2 regions of the Streptomyces sp. WI03-4A genome follow, and region 2 is predicted to be linked to the other one. Evidence: predicted binding sites of a transcription regulator. Region 2 holds the regulator's gene; the other holds the start of a gene.
The links. The regulator HrcA, encoded in region 2, represses chaperone genes, less so after heat shock. The targets are predictions, from matches to a motif close to TTNGCACTCNGNNNNNCNGAGTGCNAA.
Positions count from the first base shown of each region.

Region 1: the regulator HrcA is predicted to act here: its motif matches at 5,764-5,790, upstream of groL (chaperonin GroEL).

Region 1 covers NZ_JARAUO010000016.1:17,305-26,021, reverse strand. The annotation lists gene otsB (trehalose-phosphatase) at 1-309, shown strand, start outside; gene PV343_RS18140 (alpha,alpha-trehalose-phosphate synthase (UDP-forming)) at 714-2,141, opposite strand; gene PV343_RS18135 (glucosyl-3-phosphoglycerate synthase) at 2,238-3,182, opposite strand; SAM riboswitch class I at 3,313-3,474, shown strand; gene thrC (threonine synthase) at 3,492-4,775, shown strand; gene PV343_RS18125 (MoaD/ThiS family protein) at 4,772-5,047, shown strand; gene PV343_RS18120 (cold-shock protein) at 5,477-5,680, shown strand; gene groL (chaperonin GroEL) at 5,954-7,576, shown strand; gene PV343_RS18110 (NADH:flavin oxidoreductase) at 7,808-8,717, shown strand, end outside.
Region 2 covers NZ_JARAUO010000038.1:85,730-94,446, forward strand. The annotation lists gene PV343_RS30525 (hypothetical protein) at 1-37, shown strand, start outside; gene PV343_RS30530 (VOC family protein) at 1-371, opposite strand, end outside; gene PV343_RS30535 (16S rRNA (uracil(1498)-N(3))-methyltransferase) at 387-1,133, opposite strand; gene PV343_RS30540 (nitronate monooxygenase) at 1,130-2,218, opposite strand; gene dnaJ (molecular chaperone DnaJ) at 2,387-3,523, opposite strand; gene hrcA (heat-inducible transcriptional repressor HrcA) at 3,524-4,540, opposite strand; gene PV343_RS30555 (MBL fold metallo-hydrolase) at 4,703-5,431, shown strand; gene PV343_RS30560 (DUF3097 domain-containing protein) at 5,466-6,275, shown strand; gene hemW (radical SAM family heme chaperone HemW) at 6,299-7,531, opposite strand; partial or broken gene PV343_RS30570 (SpoIIE family protein phosphatase) at 7,559-8,717, opposite strand, start outside.

The DNA.
Region 1 (8,717 bases), on a different contig from region 2:
CACGGCCTGATCGTCGAGCCCGGCCGGCTGGTCCTGGAGCTGCGCCCGCCCGGCATGGACAAGGGCGTGGCCCTGCTCGACCACGTCCGCGCCACCGGCGCGGGAGCCGTCCTCTACGCCGGCGACGACCTCGGCGACCTCCCCGCCTTCGCGGCGGTCGAGAAACTGCGCTCGGACGGCGTACCCGGCCTGCTGGTCTGCAGCGGCAGCGCCGAGGTCACCGAACTGGCGGAACGGGCGGACATCGTCGTGGACGGCCCCGAGGGCGTCGTCGCCCTGCTGCGGGGACTGGCCGCCCAGCTCGACTGACCCGACCGCAGACCGCAGACCGCCGCCTGTCAGCGGTCTGCGACTAGCCGCCTGCGGCCAGCGACCTGTCGTCAGCGGGCAGCGGCCTGCGGTCTGCGGTCAGCCGAGTGCGGCCAGCCGAGTGCGGCCTGCGGCCAGGGCCAGGGGTCCGGGGCCGGCGGCCTGCCGTCAGTGGCTGGCCGTCAGCGGGCAGTGGCCGACGGCCTGCCGTCAGCGGCCAGGGCCATCGGGCAGCGGCCTTCCGCCGGCTGCCGGCCGCCTGCCCTCAGCCGCCGGCCGCCTGCCGGCAGTCGTCGGCCGTAGCCGTCAGCGGGCAGCGGCTGGCGGCCAGCCGAGTGCGGCCTGCGGCCAGGGCCAGGGGTCCGGGGCCAGCGGCCTGCCGTCAGCCGGCAGTGACTCAGCCGTCAGCCCTCCAGGGCGGCCAGCTGGTCCAGGAACCAGCGGGTGGGCGGCAGCGCGGTGGCCGCGGCCGCGAGCCGCTTGGAGCGCTCCGCCCGCTCGCCCGCCGGCAGGCTCAGCGCCTCGTGCAGGGCGCGCGCCGTCCCCCCGATGTCGTACGGGTTCACCACGATCGCGCTCTCGCCCAGCTCCTCGTACGCCCCGGCCTCCCGGGACAGCACCAGCGCACAGCCCTCGTCGGAGACGACCGGCACCTCCTTGGCGACCAGGTTCATGCCGTCCCGGATGGGGTTGACCAGGGCGACGTCGGCCAGCCGGTACGCGGCAAGCGAGCGCGCGAAGTCGTCCTTCACATGCAGCACCACCGGGGTCCAACCGGGCGTGCGGAACGCGGAGTTGATCTCCTCCGCGACCCGCTGCACCTCGGCGGTGTAGTCCCGGTAGACGGCGAGGTCCTGCCGGGAGGGGTAGGCGAACGCCACGTGCACCACCCGCTCGCGCCACTCGGGGTGCTCCTCCAGCAGCTCCCGGTACGCCAGCAGGCCGCGCACGATGTTCTTGGACAGCTCGGTGCGGTCCACCCGGACGATCGTCCGGCGCCCCTCGCCGATCTCCGCGCGCAGCGCGGTCATCCGTTCGCCCACGTCGTCGCGGTGCGCGCGGTCGCGCAGGAAGTCCGCGTCCGCCCCGAGACCGTGCACCCCGATCCGGGTCCCGGACGGGACGCCGGAGTCCAGGACCGCCCGGCAGCAGTCGGTGAACGCGTCCGCCCACCGCCGGGTCAGGAACGCCGCACGGTCCGCGCCGAGGATGCCCTCCAGCAGCTCGGTCGCGATGTCGTCGGGCAGCAGCCGGAAGTAGTCCGGCGGGGCCCACGGGGTGTGCGAGAAGTGGCCGATGCGCAGGTCGGGGCGGAGCTCGCGGAGCATCCGGGGGGCCAGGGCCAGGTGGTAGTCCTGGATCAGCACCGCGGCGCCCGGTGCCGCCTCATCGGCCAGCGCCCGGGCGAACGCCTCGTTGTACGCCCGGTACGACGCCCACTGCCGCCGGAATCCGGCGTCGAAGATCGGCTCCAGCGGGGTCTGGTACAGCATGTGGTGCACGAACCACAGCACCGAGTTGGCGATGCCGTTGTACGCGTCGGCGAACACGGTGGCGTCGATGTCGAGCATCCGCACCCGCTGCCCGCCGGTGTCCTCCTCCGGCAGCAGCCCGCCGGCCGCCCGCCGCACCGCCTCCCGGTCGCCGTCGCCCAGCGCGGCGCACACCCACACCGCACTGGCGTCGGAGCCGATGGCCGACAGGCCCGAGACCAGGCCGCCACCACCCCGTCTGGCGTGTAGTGAGCCACCCGCGCCGTCGGGGCGCACCTCGTACGAAACCGGTCCGCGATTGGACGCGACCAGCACCTCAGCACCGTGCCTGGAAGCCATAAGCCTCAACCTAGCCCGGCCCGGAAATACTCAAACGTACGTACCGCCCCGTCGGTTGCGGCGGTGTCCGTATACGGCCGTCCGGTCACCGCGCGTTCACGCCACCCGGCGGTGCGCGTACTCCGCGATCTCCGCCATCGGCGGCCGCTCCTCGGTGTCCACCGAGTAGGTGCGCGGCTCGAAGCCGTCCGCGCCCCGCTCGAACTGGGTCAGGGACGGGCGGACCAGGTGCCCGCGGGCCAGCCTCAGCTGCGCCGTGCGGTAGATCGCGGCGGCCATCCGGCCCAGCGCCTGGCCGTCCTGGTGGCGGTGCTTGCGCACGCCCACGTCGACCTGCGCCAGCGCGTCCAGGCCCACCAGGTGCAGCGCGTCCACCAGCATGCCCAGCTCCACGCCGTAGCCGACCGGGAACGGCAGCTGTTCCAGCAGTGAGCGGCGGGCCGCGTACTCGCCGCCCAGCGGCTGCACGAAGCCGGCGAGCTGCGGCCAGTGCATGTTCAGCAGCGGGCGGGCCATCAGCTCGGTGACCCGGCCGCCCTGCCCGCCGGCGCCGGCGAGCGGACGGTCGTACATGGCCTTGACCAGGTCGACGTCCGGGTCGGTGAGCAGCGGGCCGACGATCCCGGAGACGAAGTCGGAGGAGAACTCCCGCAGGTCGGCGTCGATGAAGCAGACGATGTCGCCGCCGGTGACCAGCAGGGAGCGCCACAGCACCTCGCCCTTGCCGGGGACGGCGGGCAGGCGCGGCAGGATGTCGTCGCGGTGGACGACCCGAGCGCCCGCGGCGGCGGCGACCTCGGAGGTGCGGTCGGTGGAGCCGGAGTCGACGACGACGATCTCGTCGACCAGCGGGAGGCGCTCCACGAGGTCGTGGCGGATCACCGCGACGATGTCGCCGACCGTCTCCTCCTCGTCCAGTGCGGGCAGCACGACGGAGACCGTCTGGCCCGTGCGCTGCTTGGCGGCCAGGATCTCGTGCGGCGAGCGGTCGGTCACGGACCAGGAGCGCGTGCTCAGCCAACGTTCGACTTCTTCCAGCACGGTCGGCGGCTCCTCACGGTTGTCTCGCGGTACGGACGACTATCTCAACTGTCCTGGCCTTCGGTTACAGTCTTGAACAACGCCGATGACCATCGCATGTCGGGGGTCGCCGGCGCCCACAACCACATACAGCTCATCCAGAGGGGCAGAGGGAAACGGCCCGATGAAGCCCCGGCAACCCTCCAGTCGGTACTCGTAGACCAGACAAGATCTGATCGTCTTCGCGAGGCTCCCGGCTAGGGAAGGTGCCAAATCCGTCTCACGGCGAAGTGCGTCGTGAGGAAGATGAGGAGAAAGGGCCTCGCCTCCATGGCTGCGCAGACAGTTGCAAGCACCAGCAATCCCGCCGTCGATCTCGGTCCCGCCGCCGCCCTGAGCTGTCGCGAGTGCGGCCACCGGGTACCCCTCGGGCCGGTGTTCGCCTGCGAGGAGTGTTTCGGTCCGCTGGAGATCGCCTACGACTTCTCCGCGTACGACACCGAGGAACTGCGCCGGCGCATCGAGTCCGGCCCCGCGAACATCTGGCGCTACGCCCCGCTGCTGCCGGTCCCCGCGGACGTGGCCGACAAGCCCAACATCAACCCGGGCTGGACCAAGCTCGTCGAGGCCGACAACCTGGCGCGCGAACTGGGTGTCACCGGCGGCCTGTACGTGAAGGACGACTCCGGCAACCCGACCCACTCGTTCAAGGACCGGGTCGTCGCCCAGGCGCTGGAGGCCGCGCGTGCCTTCGGCTTCACCACCCTCTCCTGCTCCTCCACCGGCAACCTGGCCGGCGCCGTCGGCGCCGCGGCCGCCCGGGCCGGCTTCCGCTCCTGCGTGTTCATCCCGCACGACCTGGAGCAGGGCAAGGTCGTCATGGCCGCGGTGTACGGCGGCGAGCTCGTCGGCATCCAGGGCAACTACGACGACGTGAACCGTTTCTGCTCCGAGCTGATCGGCGACCCGGCCGGTGAGGGCTGGGGCTTCGTGAACGTCAACCTGCGCCCGTACTACGCGGAGGGCTCCAAGACCCTCGCGTACGAGATCTGCGAACAGCTCGGCTGGCGCCTCCCGGACCAGATCGTCGTCCCGATCGCCTCCGGCTCCCAGCTCACGAAGATCGACAAGGGGCTGCAGGAGCTGATCAAACTGGGCCTGGTCGAGGACCGCCCGTACAAGATCTTCGGCGCCCAGGCGGAGGGCTGCTCGCCGGTGTCGACCGCGTACAAGGCGGGTCACGACGTGGTGCGGCCGCAGAAGCCGAACACCATCGCCAAGTCCCTGGCCATCGGCAACCCGGCCGACGGGCCGTACGTCCTGGACATCGCGCGCCGCACCGGCGGCGCGGTGGAGGACGTGACGGACGAGGAGGTCGTGGACGCCATCAAGCTGCTGGCCCGCACCGAGGGCATCTTCGCGGAGACGGCGGGCGGGGTGACCGTGGGAGTCACCCGCAAGCTGCTCAAGGACGGAATCCTCGACCCGGCGAAGACCACGGTCGTGCTCAACACCGGCGACGGCCTCAAGACCCTCGACGCGGTGGCCGGCACCGGCCTGACCGCCACCATCCGCCCGACCCTGGACTCCTTCCGAGAGGCTGGCCTCGCATGAGCGTGACCGTTCGCATCCCCACCATCCTGCGCACCTACACGGGTGGCCAGGCCGAGGTCGCCGCCGAGGGCACGACCCTCGCCGAGGTCATCGAGAGCCTGGAGAAGAACCACACCGGCATCGCCGCCCGGGTGCTGGACGACCAGGGCAAGCTGCGCCGCTTCGTGAACGTCTACGTCAACGACGACGACGTCCGCTTCGAGCAGGGGCTGCAGACCGCGACCCCCGACGGCGCCGGTGTCTCCATCATTCCGGCGGTCGCCGGCGGCTGACATTACCTTCGGTAATCGCGGTTACCGATTGTTCATGGAATGGCCTCCTCCGTGAGAGAAACGGAGGGGGCCATTCTGTGTGATTGAGCGCGGTAGAGTTGGGGAACGCGTTCCGGGTCTGCGGGTCGCGGGCCCCGGAATCATGCCGTACGCCCGTCGAGAAACAGCCAAAGTGTGCGGGTTTTTCGCGGCTTTTGAGCCATTTGCGGGGCCCGACTTGCCCTGAATTCGCCTGAATTCTCGGCAGATTCCGGATCGGGCTCGTCCAGAATTCTCGTCCGATTGACCTGTTGCAGACGGCAGTTGGACAGATACATTCAGCCGCGGTCGACGCGTTCCGGCGCACGCCCCCGTTCAATGGGGGGTGAGGTCTGACCCGGGTCCGCGAAGTGTGGATCTGTGCAAGGGCCAGTAATAGGGGAGTTAGGCATGGCTCAGGGCACCGTCAAGTGGTTCAACGCGGAGAAGGGCTACGGCTTCATCGCGGTCGACGGTGGTGCGGACGTCTTCGTCCACTACAGCGCGATTCAGATGGACGGCTACCGCACCCTGGAAGAGGGCCAGCGGGTCGAGTTCGAGATCTCGCAGGGCCAGAAGGGCCCGCAGGCCGACATGGTTCGCGTCACCGCCTGAACGTTCTTCACGCGAAGGGCCCACACCCCGCCCGGGGTGTGGGCCCTTCGTCCTGTTCGCCCCGGGCTGATCCCCCGGAGGCGCTTGCACTCGCCATGCCCGAGTGCTAATCATTGGCGTTAGCACTCTGAAGGTGAGAGTGACAACGAAGGACCGGGTCGGTGAGGCCCGCGGGCCAAGTGGTGCAAGGAACCACGGGGCCGGCGAGCCGTCCGTCGCGGGCGCGGGCGCGGTCCGAAGGAATCACCCCCAGTCCTGGAGGGACCACTTCACATGGCCAAGATCATCGCGTTCGACGAGGAGGCGCGGCGCGGCCTCGAGCGCGGCATGAACCAGCTCGCGGACGCCGTCAAGGTGACGCTCGGCCCCAAGGGCCGCAACGTCGTCCTCGAGAAGAAGTGGGGCGCCCCCACGATCACCAACGACGGTGTCTCCATCGCCAAGGAGATCGAGCTCGAGGACCCGTACGAGAAGATCGGCGCCGAGCTGGTCAAGGAAGTCGCCAAGAAGACGGACGACGTCGCCGGTGACGGTACGACCACCGCGACCGTGCTCGCCCAGGCCCTGGTCAAGGAAGGTCTGCGCAACGTCGCCGCCGGTGCCAACCCGATGGCCCTGAAGCGCGGTATCGAGAAGGCCGTCGAGGCCGTCTCCGCCGCCCTGCTGGAGCAGGCGAAGGACGTGGAGACGAAGGAGCAGATCGCCTCCACCGCGTCCATCTCCGCCGCCGACACCCAGATCGGCGAGCTGATCGCCGAGGCCATGGACAAGGTCGGCAAGGAAGGCGTCATCACCGTCGAGGAGAGCAACACCTTCGGTCTCGAGCTCGAGCTCACCGAGGGCATGCGCTTCGACAAGGGCTACATCTCCGCCTACTTCGCCACCGACATGGAGCGCATGGAGGCGTCGCTCGAGGACCCGTACATCCTCATCGCGAACTCCAAGATCGGCTCCGTCAAGGACCTGCTCCCGCTGCTGGAGAAGGTCATGCAGTCGGGCAAGCCGCTGCTGATCATCGCCGAGGACGTCGAGGGCGAGGCCCTGTCGACCCTGGTCGTGAACAAGATCCGCGGCACCTTCAAGTCCGTCGCCGTCAAGGCCCCGGGCTTCGGCGACCGCCGCAAGGCCATGCTCGGCGACATCGCCATCCTGACGGGCGGCGAGGTCATCTCCGAGGAGGTCGGCCTCAAGCTGGAGAACGCGACCCTGGACCTCCTGGGCCGCGCCCGCAAGGTCGTCATCACCAAGGACGAGACCACCATCGTCGACGGTGCCGGTTCCTCGGACCAGGTCAACGGCCGGGTGAACCAGATCCGCGCCGAGATCGAGAACAGCGACTCGGACTACGACCGCGAGAAGCTGCAGGAGCGCCTGGCGAAGCTCGCCGGCGGTGTCGCGGTCATCAAGGCCGGTGCCGCCACCGAGGTGGAGCTCAAGGAGCGCAAGCACCGCATCGAGGACGCCGTCCGCAACGCGAAGGCCGCCGTCGAGGAGGGCATCGTCGCCGGTGGTGGCGTGGCCCTGCTGCAGGCCTCCTCGGTCTTCGAGAAGCTGGACCTGGAGGGTGACGAGGCGACCGGCGCCAACGCCGTGAAGCTCGCGCTCGAGGCCCCGCTGAAGCAGATCGCCGTCAACGGTGGTCTCGAGGGTGGCGTCGTCGTGGAGAAGGTGCGCAACCTGGCCGTCGGCCACGGTCTGAACGCCGCCACCGGCGAGTACGTCGACATGATCGCCGAGGGCATCATCGACCCGGCGAAGGTGACCCGTTCCGCGCTGCAGAACGCCGCCTCCATCGCCGCGCTGTTCCTCACCACCGAGGCCGTCATCGCCGACAAGCCGGAGAAGGCCGCCGCGGCCGCTCCGGGCGGCATGCCGGGCGGTGACATGGACTTCTGATCCACCCGGATCAGCCTGTCCTTTCCGAGGGCGGCACCCCCTGTTCCGGCAGGGGGTGCCGCCCTCGGGCGTGTCCGGAGTGTGTTCCGGAACACACAGTGACCCCGGTCCTTCCGGAATGCGCACCGCTGCGGCGATGGTTGCTTCAGGTGGTGTAACAATGCGTGCGCACATACCAGCCGGTCAGCTCACGCGGCCACCCGTCACCCGTCATTCGTCAGGAGCCCCCACGTGACCGTCACGTCCCCCGCGTCCCGCGCCGCCCAGATCCTCTCCCGTCCGATCGCGCTGAACGGGCTCACGGTGCCCAACCGGATCGTGATGGCGCCGATGACCCGGATGTTCTCGCCGGGCGGTGTTCCCGGTGAGGACGTGCGGTCGTACTACGCGCGCCGCGCCGCCGCCGGTGTCGGTCTGATCGTCACCGAGGGCACCTACGTGGGCCACGAGTCGGCCGGGAACAGCGGTCGCGTCCCGCGGTTCCACGGGGAGGAGCAGCTCGCGGGCTGGGCGAAGGTCGCCGAGGACGTGCACGCGGCCGGCGGCACGATCGTCCCGCAGCTGTGGCACATCGGCATGGTCCGCGAGCAGGGCCAGAACCCCTTCCCCGACGCCCCCGCGATGGGCCCCTCCGGTCTCGTCACCGCGGGCGCCGAGGCCACCGGCAAGGCGATGACCCAGCAGGACCTCGACGACGTCATCGGCGCGTTCGCCCGGGCCGCCGCGGACGCCGAGCGCATCGGGTTCGACGGCGTGGAGATCCACGGCGCCCACGGCTACCTCCTCGACCAGTTCCTCTGGGAGGGCACCAACCGCCGTACCGACGCCTACGGCGGTGACCCCGTCGCCCGGGCGAAGTTCTCCGCGGAGATCGTCGCGGCGGTCCGCGCGGCCGTGTCCCCCGAGTTCCCCGTGATCTTCCGCTACTCCCAGTGGAAGCAGCAGGACTACACCGCCCGGCTCGCCGAGACCCCCGAGGAGCTGGAGGCCGTCCTCACCCCGCTGGCCGCCGCCGGCGTCGACGTCTTCCACGCCTCCACCCGCCGCTACTGGCTGCCCGAGTTCGACGGCTCCGACCTGAACCTCGCGGGCTGGACGAAGAAGCTGACCGGCAAGCCCGTCATCACCGTCGGCTCGGTCG
Region 2 (8,717 bases):
TCCTGGAGTTCCACCATGTTCCCCTCCGGGTCCTTGAGGTGGGCCACCCGCATGCGGTCCGTCATGGGGGCGGGCCCGTGCAGGACGGTCGCGCCGCGGGAGCCGATCTCCGCGCAGTAGGCGTCGAGGTCGTCGACGCGCAGGACGACCAGGGAGCGGTGGCCCGTGGCGGCGCCGCCCAGTTCGGCGAGGACGCCGCCCATCATGGCGCGGTCCTGGAGCGCGATCCCGGCCGAGCCGGCGTGCGGGCTGAACTTCTCGTACGGGCCCTCGGTCGCCCCGGACTGCGGGGTGAGGCCGAGGACCTCGGCGTAGAAGTGGTAGCAGGCCGGGAAGTCGGTGACGAGGAGCCGTATCTGGGCGAGTTCCATCGTGTCCCTCGGGGGTCAGGACCAGCGGCCGGTGCGGCCCAGGAGGAGGGCCGCGGCGGCGGTGCCGGCGGTGGATGTGCGCAGGACGGAGGGGCCGAGCACGAAGGCGCGGGCGCCCGCCTCCTCGAAGAGTGCCAACTCGTCGCGGGAGACTCCGCCTTCGGGCCCGACGACCAGCACGATCTCGCCCCGGTCGGGGAGTTCGGCGGTGGCCAGCGGGGCGCTGCCGTGTTCGAAGTCGGAGTGCAGCACGGCGGCGAAGTCGGCCTCGGCGAGGAGCGCGGCGACCTGCTTGGTGGTGGCCGCGTCCGCGATCTCGGGGAAGCGGACCCGGCGGGACTGCTTGCCGGCCTCCCGGGCGGTGGCCCGCCACCTGCCGAGGGCCTTCAGCCCGCGCTCGCCCCGCCACTGGGTGATGCAGCGGGCCGCCTGCCAGGGCACGACGGCGTCGACGCCGACCTCGGTCATGGTCTCGACGGCGACCTCGCCGCGGTCGCCCTTGGGCAGGGCCTGCACGACGGTGATGCGCGGTGCGGGCTCCGGCTCCTCGGCGACGGTGCCCAGGCGGACGATCAGCCGGTCCTTGCCCTCGGTGGCGATCACCTCGCACACGGCGTGACGTCCGGCGCCGTCGGTGAGGACGACCTCCTCGCCCGGCTGGAGCCGCTTGACCGAGACCGCGTGGCGGCCTTCGGGGCCGTCCAGGACGTAGCGGTGACCGTCCGCGTCGAAGTGCTCGACGACGAAGACCGGTGCGGTCATCGCCCCTCACCTCCCGTGCCGGCCGGGCCCGACAACGCTGTCCGGGCCGCGGTGAGTTCGGCCGCCAGCACCCGCACCAGTTCCCCGGCGGGCAGCTCGCGGGCCATCCGGTGGCCCTGGCCGGCCCACAGCGCCATGCCCTGGGCGTCTCCGGCCTTGGCGGCGGCCTTGCGCAGCGGCGAGGTCAGGTGGTGGACCTCGGGGTACGCGGCGGGGGCGTACGGGCCGTGCTCGCGCAGGAAGCGGTTGACCAGGGCGCGCGCCGGGCGGCCGGAGAAGGCCCGGGTCAGCTCGGTGCGCGCGAACAGCGGGTTGGTCAGCGCCTGCTTGTGCGGGGCGGGTGCGCCGGACTCGTGGGTGGCGACGAACGCGGTGCCGAGCTGGGCCGCGCTCGCGCCCGCGGCGATGACGGCGGCGATCTGGGCGCCGCGCATGATGCCGCCGGCGGCGACGATCGGGACGCGCACGGTCTCGCGGATCTGCGCGACCAGCGAGAGCAGCCCGATGCCGGAGCCGTCGTTCTCCGCGAGGTCCCGGTGGGTGCCCTGGTGGCCGCCGGCCTCCACGCCCTGCGCGATCACCGCGTCCGCACCGGCCCGCTCGACGGCGAGGGCCTCCTCGGCGGTGGTGGCGGTGACCAGGGTGAGGGTTCCGGCCCGGCGCAGCGAGTCGAGGACGTCCCGGCCCGGCACGCCGAAGTGGAAGGAGACCACCGGGACCGGGTTGTCGAGGAGGACGGCGAGCTTGGCGTCGTAGCCGTCGTCGCGTCCGCTGTCTGGGTCGCCGAGCTCGGTCTCGTACCAGGCGGCCTCGCCGGCCAGCTGGTGCGCGTAGACCTCCACCGCGCCCGACTCCGCGTACTCGGGCTGGGGCATGAAGAGGTTCACGCCGAACGGGCGGGCCGTGAGCCCTCGCAGCTGCTTGATCTCCTGGTACATGCCGTCGGCGGTCTTGTACCCGGCGGCGAGGAAGCCGAGACCGCCCGCCTCGGACACGGCGGCCGCGAGCTGCGGGACGGAGACACCGCCCGCCATGGGGGCCTGCACGATCGGAAGTGGAAAGAGATCGGTCAGTGCGGAGGACATGACCGCATGTTGTCACGTCCTCGAAACAAGTCCGAATCCGGGCGTCCGGCGGCATAGGCCAGTGACACAGGGTGTCCGAACGCCCCCCGCGCACCGCCGCGGGCCGCGGTTCCGGCCGCCGCCGGAGCGGCGGTCCGGACCGGGTCCGGACCGCCCTGCCGGCCGGCGTCAGCGCCCGTTGAAGGCGTCCTTCAGCCGCGAGAACAGGCCCTGCTGGCCCGGCTGGAACTGGCCCTGGGGCCGCTCCTCGCCGCGCAGCTTCGCCAGCTCGCGCAGCAGCCGCTCCTGCTCGGGGTCGAGCTTGGTCGGCGTGGTGACCTCGACGTGCACGATCAGGTCGCCCCGGCCGCCGCCGCGCAGGTGCGTGACGCCCCGGTTGTGCAGCGGGATCGACTGGCCGGACTGGGTGCCGGGCCGGATGTCGACCTCCTCCATCCCGTCCAGGGTCTCCAGCGGCACCTTGGTGCCGAGGGCCGCCGCGGTCATCGGGATGGTGACCGTGCAGTGCAGGTCGTCGCCGCGCCGCTGGAAGGTCGAGTGCGGCAGCTCGTGGATCTCGACGTAGAGGTCGCCGGCCGGACCGCCGCCGGGGCCGACCTCGCCCTCGCCGGCGAGCTGGATCCGGGTGCCGTTGTCGACACCGGCCGGGATCTTCACCGTCAGGGTGCGGCGGGAGCGGATCCGGCCGTCGCCCGCGCACTCCGGGCACGGGGTCGGCACGACCGTGCCGAAGCCCTGGCACTGGGGGCAGGGGCGGGAGGTCATGACCTGGCCCAGGAAGGACCGGGTCACCTGGGAGACCTCGCCGCGGCCGCGGCACATGTCACACGTCTGGGCGCTGGTGCCGGGCGCCGCGCCCTCGCCGTTGCAGGTGTTGCAGACGATCGCGGTGTCGACCTGGATGTCCTTGGTCGTCCCGAAGGCCGCCTCGTCCAGCTCGACCTCGATGCGGATCATCGCGTCCTGGCCGCGTCGGGTGCGCGAGCGCGGCCCGCGCTGCGACGCCGTGCCGAAGAACGCGTCCATGATGTCGGAGAAGTTGCCGAAGCCGCCGGCGCCGAAGCCGCCCGCGCCCGCGCCGCCCGCCTGGGAGAGCGGGTCGCCGCCGAGGTCGTAGACCTGCTTCTTCTGCGGGTCCGACAGCACCTCGTAGGCGGCGTTGATCTCCTTGAACCGCTCCTGGGTCTTCGGATCGGGGTTGACGTCCGGGTGCAGCTCGCGCGCGAGCCGACGGAACGCCTTCTTGATCTCATCCTGCGACGCGTCGCGGCGCACGCCGAGAACGGCGTAGTAGTCCGTGGCCACTTACGACTCCGCCAGGATCTGTCCGACGTACCGTGCCACTGCGCGTACCGCTCCCATCGTTCCCGGATAGTCCATGCGGGTCGGTCCGACCACGCCGAGCTTGGCAACCGCCTCGCCGCCCGAACCGTAGCCGACCGACACCACGGAGGTGGAGTTGAGTCCCTCATGGGCGTTCTCGTGCCCGATGCGCACCATCACGCCCGGATCCTTCGCCTCGCCCAGGAGCTTGAGGAGCACGACCTGCTCCTCAAGAGCCTCCAGCACGGGCCGGATCGTGAGGGGGAAATCATGTCCGAAACGGGTGAGATTGGCGGTGCCGCCGATCATCAACCGCTCCTCGTTCTCCTCCACCAGTGTCTCCAGCAGGGTGGAGAGCACGGTGGAGACCGTACCGCGATCCTCGGCCTCGAAGCCCTCGGGCAGGTCCTCGACCAGGTGCGGCACATCGCTGAACCGGCGGCCGGCGACCCGGCTGTTCAGCCGGGCCCTGAGGTCGGCCAGGGATGCCTCGCCGAAGGGCGCCGGGCAGTCGACCATCCGCTGCTCGACCCGGCCGGTGTCCGTGATCAGCACGAGCATCACCCGCGCGGGCGCGAGCGAGAGCAGCTCCACGTGCCGGACGGTGGACCGGGTCAGGGACGGGTACTGCACGACGGCGACCTGCCGGGTGAGCTGCGCGAGCAGGCGCACCGTGCGGGCCACGACGTCGTCGAGGTCGACGGCGCCCTCGAGGAAGTTCTGGATGGCCCGGCGCTCGGGCCCGGTCATCGGCTTGACACCCGCGAGCTTGTCCACGAACAACCGGTAGCCCTTGTCGGTGGGGATGCGCCCGGCGCTGGTGTGCGGCTGTGCGATGAAGCCCTCGTCCTCCAGGGCCGCCATGTCGTTGCGCACCGTCGCCGGGGAGACGCCGAGGTTGTGCCGTTCGGTGAGCGCCTTGGAGCCCACCGGCTCCTCGGTGCCCACGTAGTCCTGGACGATGGCGCGCAGCACCTGAAGCCTGCGTTCACTCAGCATCCGCGCGCACCTCCAGCATGTCGTCCCCTGGGACCTTCGAGTGGTCCACCTGGCACTCTGCGTGTCCGAGTGCCAGCGTTCCCCGGCCCAGTGTACGGCCGTGGGGTACTCACTGGGCAAGGTCGGTCCTGCCGTACGGGGTCGTACCGCTAGCGTCGCGGTATGACGGTGACTTGGGAAGAGCTGGGGTGGGAGCGGCTGGCCGACGGGATCGGCAGGTGCCGGCTGCCCGGCTGGGACTGCACCGCGGGCCTGGTGATCGGGCACGGCACGGCGCTGGTGGTGGACGCCGGGGCGAGCCTGGCCGAGGGCGCCCGGCTGCGGGAGTGCGCCGAGCGGCTGGCGGGCCGCCGTGTGACCCATCTCGCGCTGACCCATCCCCACTTCGACCACGTCTTCGGCACGGCCGCGTTCGCCGGGGCCGAGGTGTACGCGGCGGTGGGGGCGGAGGCGGTGTTCACCGGCGGACGCGAGGAACTGCGCCTGGACGCGGTCCGCAACGGCCTGCCGGCGGCGGACGCGGAGGAGGCGGTGGACACGCTGGCGGCCGGGGCGCCCCGGCATCCGGTCTCCGGCGAGCTGACGCTGGACCTCGGGGACGGCCGGCAGGCGCTGCTGGCCAACGTGGGGCCCGGGCACACCGCGCACGACCTGGCGGTGCTGGTACCCGGCTCCCCCGAGGTGGTGTTCTGCGGCGACCTGGTCGAGGAGTCCGGCACGCCGCAGGCGGGCCCGGACGCCGTGCCGTCGCGGTGGCCGGCCGCGCTCGACCGGCTGCTGGCGCTGGGCGGCGAGGACGCGCTGTACGTGCCCGGTCACGGTGCGGTGGTGGACGCCGGGTTCGTGCGGCGGCAACGCGACGAGCTGGCGGCGCGTTTCGGCGTGTCGTGAGCCCCGGGCGGCGGCTTCTCCTATCGTCACTCGAATGCGCCAGTACTCCGCCGACCTGACCCCGCCGTGGAAGAAGCCGAAGCCCGTCCCGGAGGTCGCGGCGGAGCCGGGTCTGGTGGTGGAGGAGGCGGGTACCGGGTTCTGCGGCGCGGTGATCCGCTGCGAGGCGGGCACGGTGACGCTGGCGGACCGCTTCGGCAAGCACCGGGTGTTCCCGCTGGAGCCGCGCGGCTTCCTGCTGGAGGGCCGGGCGGTCACCCTCGTACGGCCGGCCGCCGCTCCCCCGCGGCCCACCCGGACGGCGTCCGGTTCGGTGGCCGTCCCCGGGGCCCGGGCCCGGGTGGCCCGCGCCGGCCGCATCTACGTCGAGGGCCGGCACGACGCCGAGCTGGTGGAGAAGGTGTGGGGCGACGACCTGCGCATCGAGGGCGTGGTCGTGGAGTACCTGGAGGGCGTGGACGACCTGCCGGCGGTCGTGGCGGAGTTCGCGCCCGGGCCCGACGCCCGGCTCGGCGTGCTGGTGGACCACCTGGTGCCGGGCACCAAGGAGTGGCGGATCGCCGAGGCCGTGACGAGCGAGCACGCGCTGGTGGTCGGCCACCCGTACATCGACGTCTGGGAGGCCGTGAAGCCGTCCTCCGTGGGCATCCCCGACTGGCCCCGGGTGCCCCGCGGCCAGGACTGGAAGACGGGCGTGTGCCGGGCCCTGGGCTGGCCCGAGAACACGGGCGCGGCCTGGCAGCGCATCCTGTCCGGGGTGCGCTCCTACAAGGACCTGGAGCCGGAACTGCTGGGCCGAGTGGAGGAACTGATCGACTTCGTCACGGCCGGCGGTGGGGCTTGACGCCCCTGTAGGTGCCCGGCCGGTCAGTCCACCAGGTCCCGCACCACCGCGTCCGCCAGCAGGCGGCCGCGCAGGGTCAGGGCGGCGCGGCCCTCGGTGTAGGGGGTCCGCTGGAGGAGGCCGTCGGTCAGGGCGCGGCGGGCGGCCGCGAGGCCGGCCTCCTTGAGCAGGGAGAGCGGGACGCCCTCGCTCAGGCGCAGTTCCAGAAGGATCCGTTCGACCCGGCGGTCCTCGTCGGAGAGCAGTTCGCGGCCCGCGCCCGGGGAGCGGCCCGACGCCAGGGCCGCCGCGTAGGCGCCCGGGTGCTTGACGTTCCACCAGCGCACGCCGCCCACGTGCGAGTGGGCGCCGGGGCCCGCGCCCCACCAGTCCGCGCCCCGCCAGTACAGCTCGTTGTGCAGGCAGCGCCCGGCCTCGGAGGTGGCCCAGTTGGAGACCTCGTACCAGTCGAAGCCCGCCGCCGACAGGGTCTCCTCGGCGATCAGGTAGCGGTCGGCGTGCACGTCGTCGTCCGTCATCGGGACCTCGCCCCGGCGGATGCGGCGGGCGAGCTGGGTGCCCTCCTCGACGATGAGGGCGTAGGCGCTGACGTGGTCGGGGCCGGCGCCGATGGCCGCCTCCAGGGACGCCCGCCAGTCGTCGTCGGACTCGCCGGGGGTGCCGTAGATCAGGTCGAGGTTGACGTGCTCGAAGCCCGCCGCCCTCGCCTCCGCCACGCACGCCTCGGGGCGGCCCGGGGTGTGGGTGCGGTCCAGGACGCTCAGCACGTGCCGCCGCGCGCTCTGCATGCCGAAGGAGATCCGGTTGAAACCGCCCTCCCGCAGGGTGGCGAGGTAGGCCGGGTCCACCGACTCCGGGTTCGCCTCCGTGGTGATCTCGGCGTCCGGCGCCAGGCCGAACTCGTCGCGCACGGCGGCCAGCATCCGGACGAGGTCGTCGGCGGCCAGCAGCGTCGGCGTGCCGCCGCCGACGAAGACCGTGCGGACCTCGCGCGGGTCGTCGCCGAGGACCTTGCGCGCGAGCCGGACCTCGTCGGTCAGGGTGTCCGCGTAGTTGTCCCGGGACGCCAGCACCCCGCCCGTGCCGCGCAGCTCGGAGGCGGTGTACGTGTTGAAGTCGCAGTAGCCGCAGCGGGTGGCGCAGTACGGGACGTGCAGGTAGAAGCCGAGGGGACGCTCGGCGGCCCCGGCGAGCGCGGCGGCGGGCAGCGCGCCGTCGGCGGGGACGGGCTCGCCGTCGGGAAGTGCGGAAGGCATGTCCCCCATTGTCCCGTACGGCGGCGGTCACCCGGCCTGGAGCACCAGCAGGGCCAGATCGTCCTCGGGCAGGCCGCCGCCGAACTCGTGCACCAGGCGGCGGATCCTTTCGGCGATCAGCTCGGCGCTCAGCCCCGCGCAGCCGGACAGGGCCCGGGCCAGCCCGTCGCCGTCGTCGAACTGGCGGGAGCCGGAGCGGCGCTCGGTGACACCGTCGGTGACGCACAGCAGGCTGTCGCCGGGCCCGAGCTCGACGGTCTCGCTGGTGTACGTCTCGTCCTCCACCACGCCGAGCAGGGTCTGCGGGCGGGCGGCGGTGCGCACCTCGCCGTCGGGGCGCAGGAGCAGCGGCAGGGGGTGCCCGGCGGAGGCGAGCGTGCAGCGGACGCCTCCGTCGTGCGGGGTCAGCTCGCCGTAGAGGAGCGACAGGAAGCGGGTCTGGGGGCCGTCCCCGGCGGCCACGGGACGGCCGCCGGCGGCGACGAGCGCGCGGGCGGCCGCGTCGGCGGCCTCGGTGGCGTCGTCCAGCAGGAGCTGGTTGAGCCGGTCGAGGACGTCGGCGACCCGGTAGCCCTCGCGGGCCAGCAGTCGCAGCCAGGGGCGCGCGAGACCGATCACGACCGCCGCCTCGGGGCCCTTGCCCTGCACGTCGCCCACCGCGAAGCACCAGCGGCCGTCGCCCGCAGGGAACAGGTCGTAGAAGTCGCCGCTCGGGCCGCCCTGGTCGCGGGGCTCGTAGACCAGCGCGCTGCTCACCCCGGGGATCTCGGCGACCGCGCCGGGCAGCAGGCCGCGCTGCAGGACGGCGCTGATGGTGGCCTGCCGGGCGTACTGGCGGGCCGCGCCGATGGCGAGGGCCACCCGGCGGCCGAGGTCCTCGACCAGGCCGGTGACCTCGTCCGGGAAGCGCTCGGCGCCGCAGCGCCCGATCACCAGCGTGCCCAGCGGACGGCCGCCCGCGATCAGCCGGTACGCGAGCGCCGTGCCGCGGGCGCCCCGCGGGCCGAGCGCGTCACCGGGCCAGGGGTAGGGCTCGGGACCGGACCTGAGGCCGTCCCGGGGGCACGGCGGTTCCTTCTCCAGGGCGCGGGCCAGCTCCTCGGCGCGGTCCTCGCTGGCGTGCCAGACCCGGGCGGGCGCGTTGCCGTCGCCCCCGCGCACGGTCGCCTCGTCCTCCAGCCACACC